Jeotgalibacillus aurantiacus: one gene and its partner. The protein of the gene in region 1 binds, or shares a complex with, the protein of each later gene. Links are inferred from orthologs where the notes say so. Each region holds a gene or a part of one and is shown on either strand. Other genes may lie near its edges. The genes, in order: dnaB and dnaG.

Evidence for each region.
Region 2: the proteins of dnaB (region 1) and dnaG are in contact, whole or in part, in a crystal structure (PDB 2R6A), measured with the Geobacillus stearothermophilus proteins. The link is inferred for Jeotgalibacillus aurantiacus from one-to-one orthologs. Residues at the interface, in WP_033016901.1 of Geobacillus stearothermophilus: Ser13, Glu15, Ala16, Gln18, Glu91, Leu92, Asp94, Ala95, Val96, Pro97, Thr98, Ala99, Ala100, Asn101, Tyr104, Tyr105, Ile108; in WP_049624496.1 of Geobacillus stearothermophilus: Lys456, Leu457, Leu458, Pro459, Ala460, Asn463, Ala464, Leu467, Leu535, Leu536, Ile537, Ala538, Gln544, Glu545, Asp548, Tyr549, His552.

Annotation. Positions count from the first base shown.
Region 1 is NZ_JACNMS010000001.1:955,092-958,371, reverse strand. What follows is about bases 323-3,278. They hold dnaB (replicative DNA helicase), read left to right. Parts: upstream 323-1,096; coding sequence 1,097-2,461; downstream 2,462-3,278. Other genes in these bases: rplI (50S ribosomal protein L9), read left to right, coding at 517-963; H7968_RS04530 (DHH family phosphoesterase), read left to right, coding at 323-520. In the rest of the region: more of H7968_RS04530, read left to right, coding at 1-322. UniProt on the Escherichia coli protein: The main replicative DNA helicase, it participates in initiation and elongation during chromosome replication. Travels ahead of the DNA replisome, separating dsDNA into templates for DNA synthesis.
Region 2 is NZ_JACNMS010000002.1:27,590-30,898, forward strand. What follows is about bases 325-3,309. They hold dnaG (DNA primase), read left to right. Parts: upstream 325-899; coding sequence 900-2,720; downstream 2,721-3,309. Other genes in these bases: H7968_RS04865 (YaiI/YqxD family protein), read left to right, coding at 375-851; rpoD (RNA polymerase sigma factor RpoD), read left to right, coding at 2,753-3,309. Outside these bases: H7968_RS04860 (pyruvate, water dikinase regulatory protein), read left to right, coding at 1-168. UniProt on the Escherichia coli protein: RNA polymerase that catalyzes the synthesis of short RNA molecules used as primers for DNA polymerase during DNA replication.

The DNA of each region.
Region 1 (3,280 bases):
GCTTGAAGCAACGGCACTCCTTGCTGGTATAATAGTGGATACAAAAAGTTTTACGATGAGAACCGGATCGCGAACATTTGATGCGGCTTCATACCTCAGAACGCTTGGTGCTGATACGATTTTAGTGCAGCAATTCCTGCGTGAGGATGTCACCACGTATGTAGAACGCGCACGTTTAGTGGAAACCGTAACGTTTTATAAACACGGAATGGCGATTGCGTTTGGTGAAGATGACCGGATTCATGATCCTGTCATCATCGCACAGGCAGCAGATACGCTTTTATCCATGGAGGATGTAGCGGCGTCCTTTGTTGTGGCATTCAGGGATGAGGATGTAGTCGGCATCAGTGCCCGTTCACTCGGCACCGTCAATGTCCAGCTGATCATGGAAAAGCTCAATGGAGGCGGACACTTAACAAATGCCGCCACACAGCTGAAAGGGATCAGCATTGATGAGGCTGTCGAACAGCTCAAACAGGCGATCAATGAACACATCGAAGGAGGAACGGAAGAATCATGAAAGTTATTTTCTTAAAAGATGTTAAAGGTAAAGGTAAAAAAGGCGAAGTGAAAAATGTAGCAGACGGCTACGCACACAACTTTCTCCTGAAAAATAACCTGGCTGTTGAAGCCAACAATGCGAACCTGAGCCAGGTAAGCGCGCAGAAGAAAAAGCAGGAAAAAGAGGCACAGCAGGAGCTTGAAGAAGCGAAAAAGCTGAAGGAAACAGTGGAAGCCCTGACGGTTGAACTGAAAGCAAAATCCGGAGAAGGCGGCCGCCTGTTCGGCTCCATCACGTCCAAGCAAATCGCTGAAGAACTGAAAAAGCGCCACAACATTAAAGTCGATAAGCGCAAAATCGAAATGGACGATGCTATTCGTTCACTTGGCTACACAAACGTGCCAGTCAAGCTGCACAACGAAGTGACAGCAACGCTTAAAGTGCACGTAACAAAAGAATAAAACCTGACCGGAAATCGGATTCACCCAATATTTTTAAGCAAACGGCGAACCGATTTCGTGCTATACTTAAAAAAATGTGATCATTTGAGATCACATTTTTTTTCGATCAAAATCTTTCGGGAGGGATCCAGCTTTGAATGAACAGTTTGCGGATCGTATGCCGCCCCAGAATATAGAAGCGGAAATGGCTGTACTCGGTGCAATATTCCTTGAGCCGCAGTCACTCATTTCTGCACAGGAAATTTTAATGCCGGAAGACTTTTACCGGAGCGCCCACCAGCGAATCTTCGAAGTCATGGTGCGCCTGAGCGACCGCGGAAAAGCGATTGACCTGGTCACGGTAACGGAAGAACTGTCTGCGATGAAGGAGCTTGAGGATGTTGGCGGTATCTCTTATCTGACCGACCTTGCAGGCTTTGTTCCGACAGCCGCCAACGTCGAGTACTACGCGCATATCGTAGAAGAAAAAGCGCTTCTTCGCCGCCTGATCCGCACCGCGACCACGATCGCCCAGGACGGCTATGCCCGCGAGGATGAAGTGGAAACCCTTTTAGCTGAAGCGGAACGTAACATCATGGAAGTCGCCAACCGTAAAAATACGTCCGCCTTCCACAGCATGAAGGACGTTCTTGTCCGCACGTACGATAATATCGAGATGCTCAACAGCACAAAAGGCGACATCACAGGGATTGCGACCGGCTTTAATGAGCTCGACCGCATGACTGCCGGGTTCCAGCGCAACGACCTGATCATCGTGGCCGCCCGTCCATCAGTAGGTAAGACCGCCTTTGCCCTGAACATTGCGCAAAATGTGGCGACCAAAACAGGTGAAAACGTCGCGATCTTCAGTCTTGAGATGGGAGCAGAGCAGCTCGTCATGCGTATGCTCTGCGCAGAAGGCAATATTAACGCACAAAACCTGCGTACCGGTGCCCTCACCGATGAAGACTGGCGCAAGCTGACGATGGCGATGGGAAGCCTCTCTAATGCCGGCATCTATATTGATGATACGCCGGGTGTCCGCGTGCAGGATATCCGTGCCAAATGCCGCCGCCTCAAGCAGGAGCACGGTCTCGGCATGATTTTAATTGACTACATGCAGCTGATTCACGGAACCGGCAAGCCGGGTGAGAACCGGCAGCAGGAGGTTTCTGAAATCTCCCGTTCCCTAAAAGGACTCGCACGTGAGCTTGAAGTACCACTCATTGCCCTGTCACAGCTGTCCCGTGGTGTAGAATCACGTCAGGACAAGCGTCCAATGATGTCCGATCTTCGTGAATCAGGAAGTATCGAGCAGGATGCCGACATCGTCGCCTTCCTGTACCGTGATGACTATTACGATAAAGAAAGTGAAAACCAGAACACGATCGAAATCATCATCGCCAAACAGCGTAACGGCCCGGTCGGCACCGTTTCCCTTGCCTTTATCAAGGAATACAACAAATTCGTCAACCTCGAGCGGCGTCTCGACGACCCGAATATGCCGCCTGGTGCGTGAAGAAAGCCTCCCGAAAATGTGGGAGGCTTTCTTTTTTGGCGGAGAGGGGAGTTTGTGAGGTTGTGGAGTGAATTCGTGAGGATAGGCGACGGGTTTGTGAGTTCCGGACCGGAGTTCGTCAGCTTGCGAGAAAGTTTGTGAGTTCAGTGAAATAAGCCCCATGGCCGCCGCTGGTAACCGTCTTTGAAAGGTGTGTCGGGAAGAGTTCGTGAGCTCAGCGTTTAAATTCGTCAGGTTAGCCACTGAGTTCGTGAGGATAGGCGGCGGGTTTGTGAGTTCCGCGGCGGAGTTCGCCAGCTTGCCGGAAAGTTTGTGAGTTCAGTGAAATAAGCCCCATGCCCGCCGCTGGTAACCGTCTTTTAAATATGGTTCCGGAAGAGTTCGTAAGCTTAGCACCCAAATTCGTCAGGTTAGCCACTGAGTTCGTGAGGATAGGCGGCGGTTTCGTGAGTTCCGGACTGGAGTTTGTCAGCTTGTGAGAAAGTTTGTGAGTTCAGTGAAATAAGCCCCATGCCGCCGCTGGTAACCGTCTTTTAAATATGGCTCCGGAAGAGTTCGTAAGCTTGGCACCCAAATTCGTCAGGTTAGCCGCGAACTTCGTGAGGATAGGCGTCACTTTCGTCAGTTCCCGCGGGAATTTGTGAGTTTAGATGACACATTCGTCATTTCAGTGAAAATAGTCCTTCCCACCATAAATCGCAATCACATCAAAAAAGCCACAAATCCTGCCAGACATCTGACCTCCAAACCCTTAAATAACGAATATAAATAAAAATAACATAATTAATGTTCGTCTTTTCATTGACGTGTCCCCTAATC
Region 2 (3,309 bases), on another replicon or contig:
GCGCTCGGATTAAAGGATGACGCAACTTATGCGAAAATGGAGAGAATTCAGGAGGAGCTGGATCACTTTGACCGTGTTGCCGGAAAGATCGGCTGTCCGGTAATTGATGTGACAAACAAGGCGGTTGAGGAAACAGCCAATGTGATTCTGAATGATCTTATGAATTAACGGCTGGTATATCATTCCATTAAAAAGGATTTATAACAATTAAAATCAGTAATTAAACAAACAAAAGGTGTCTCAGGCATCTTTTGTTTTTATTTCGTTAAAAAAGATAGCCGTACAGGGACAGATATATTATAATAAAAAATTGTGATAAAAAGTTATTTTGACTCATTAAAGGAGTTCTGCATTTTTTGTAGAAATGATCATTTATGAATGAATGTAAAAGTGGATTTACAGTTTATGTTGATGCAGATGCGTGCCCCTCTGTCATAAAGGAAGAAATAGTAAGGCTTATGGAAGGTTCAGCAGGTATATGCCGATTTATTGCCTCCTACCGCCATTTCAGTCCTGAAGCAGATCGTTCGCTATGGACCTTCATTGATGACGGAAAAGAGGCTGCTGATCTTTACATAGCCAATCGCGTCAGGGAAGGGGATATCGTGGTTACCCAGGATATCGGACTTGCTTCCCTTGTCCTGTCGAAAGGTGTTTATGCACTTTCGCCCAGGGGAAAAGAATACAAACCTGATAAGATCGACACCAGCTTATCTTTCCGGTACCTGCACCAGATGGAGCGGAAAAAAGGGAACTATTCTCCTGGCCCCAAAAAACTAACCATGATTGAAGTCGAGACTTTTTCAAAGACGCTATTAAAGTTTTTGTTCGAACTTGAAGGAAAAGCTTGATTTTTGGCGAATATCATAGGTGACAAGAAATAAACTGGTGGTGAACACGTGTCAGAAAGAATTCCAGAAGAAGTCGTTGACCAGATCCGCAGCAAAACTGACATCGTGGATATAATAAGCGAATATGTTCAGCTGAAAAAGCAGGGAAGGAATTATTTTGGTTTATGCCCGTTTCACGGGGAAAATTCTCCTTCTTTTTCTGTGTCTCCGGAAAAGCAGATTTTTCACTGCTTCGGCTGTGGTGCAGGAGGAAATGTTTACACGTTTCTGATGGACCATGACGGCCTTTCCTTCCAGGAAGCTGTCGTTCAGCTTGGTGAAAAAGCAGGTGTGGATTATGAGTTTTCCGATGCCGGCAGCACTCAGGATCATCAGAAAACGAATGAAAGCAGGGAATTTCAGGATCACCTGGACGCACATGAGCTGCTTGAGAAACTTTATCATCATCTTCTGATGAATACGGAAGAAGGCCAGGAAGCGCTGGAGTATCTTCATAATCGCGGTTTTACAGATGACCAGCTTAAAACCTATAAGGTAGGCTGGGCACTTCCAAACTGGGAGTTCGCTGCTAAGCTTCTTGAAAAAAGAGAATTCAGTTTACCTTCCATGGAACAGGCAGGACTGATTATCAAAAGGGATGACGGTTCTTACTTTGACCGTTTCAGAGGAAGGATCATGTTTCCTCTTACTGATGAAAGAGGAAAAACGGTTGGTTTTTCAGGGCGTATGATTAACCCTGGAAAAGAAGACCCTAAATATCTGAACAGCCCGGAAACACCACTTTTTCAAAAAAATAAAATATTGTTTAACTACCATCATGCACGCGGTGCCATCAGGAAAAACAAATCGGCCGTTCTATTTGAAGGCTTTGCTGATGTGATCGCTGCATCCGGAATCGTCCACAATGCGATCGCCACAATGGGAACATCGCTTACCGGAGAGCATATACAGCAGATCAGACGGCTGACTGATTCCGTTGTAGTTTGCTACGATGGGGATAAAGCCGGAATAGCAGCCGCTTATCGGGCGGCTCAGGATTTAACCGTGAAAGGCTTATCGGTTAAAGTGGCGATGTTGCCAAATGGGCTGGATCCGGATGATTATATCCAGCAAAAAGGACCGGATGCATTTAAAACAGATATTATTGATTCTGCCGTTTCATTGATGAGTTTTAAACTCCGCTACCACAAGTTGTCGGTGAACATGAACACAGAGGATGGCAGAATTCAATACGTTCAGGCAATGATCCGTGAAATCAGCTCCCTGAGCAATGCGATTGAAAAGGAGCTTTATCTTAAACAGCTCTCAGAGGACTCAGGTGTTTCAATCCAGTCTCTTCAGGAGCAGTTAAATAAAATCCGCCCTGTTTCAGAACCGGTTCAGCCGGAACCTTCTCGACCTGTAGAGCAGCATCTGCCTGCAAAAAGCAGTAAAGAGACTAAAAAAGCCTATTACCGTGCAGAGCAGCACCTGCTCATTTATATGATGGGCAGTGAAGAGACGACTTATACAGTCCAGTCACTGCTTGGCGATCAGCCTTTTCACACGGATGATTATCAGGCACTATATACGTACCTGCTGGCTTATTATGAAAATGGCGGCAGGGCTGATCCGGGTGCTTTTATGCAATTTATTCCTGATCGGCATCTGAGAGCCGCGGCAGCGGAACTATCAATGACGGAAGTAAATTCTGAGGTGACTAAATCTGAATTGACCGATTGCGTCAATGAGGTATTGAAACATCAGAAGTTAATGCATATTAAAGAAAAAGAGCTTGCGTTAAAGCAGGCGGAGCAAATGAATGATGTAAAGAAAGCCACGGAATTGGGAATGGAAATTTTCCAGCTGTGGAAAGCTCTTAAGAGATAAATAAGGCAAGGAAGTTGGAAGGAGGGGGACTAATGGCTGAGAAGTCAACACGTTCCAAACAAACAGAAACAGAAACAGAAACTGTAACACTCGATACGGTGAAAGCACAATTGCTGGAAACAGCAAAGAAAAACGGTGAAATCACTTACGAGGATATTGCTGAAAAGCTAGCCAGCTTTGAATTGGATACAGAACAGATCGAGGAATTTTACGAGCAGCTTGGCGAACAGGGTGTAGAGGTCATGAAAGAGAACACGGAGGCAGATCCATCTATTACCGAACTTGGTAAGGAAGCTGAAGAAGAATTTGACCTGAACGATTTAAGTGTTCCGCCAGGAGTGAAAATTAACGACCCCGTCAGAATGTATCTGAAAGAAATCGGGCGCGTTGATCTTTTATCTGCTCAGGAAGAAATTTCTCTTGCAACACGTATTGAACAGGGGGATGAAGAGGCGAAACGCAGACTTGCTGAAGCCAATCTGAGACTTGTTGTCAGTATCGCCAAGCGTTACGTTGGACGTGGTATGCTGTTCCTTGATCTGATCCAGGAGGGCAACATGGGTCTGATCAAAGCCGTTGAAAAATTTGA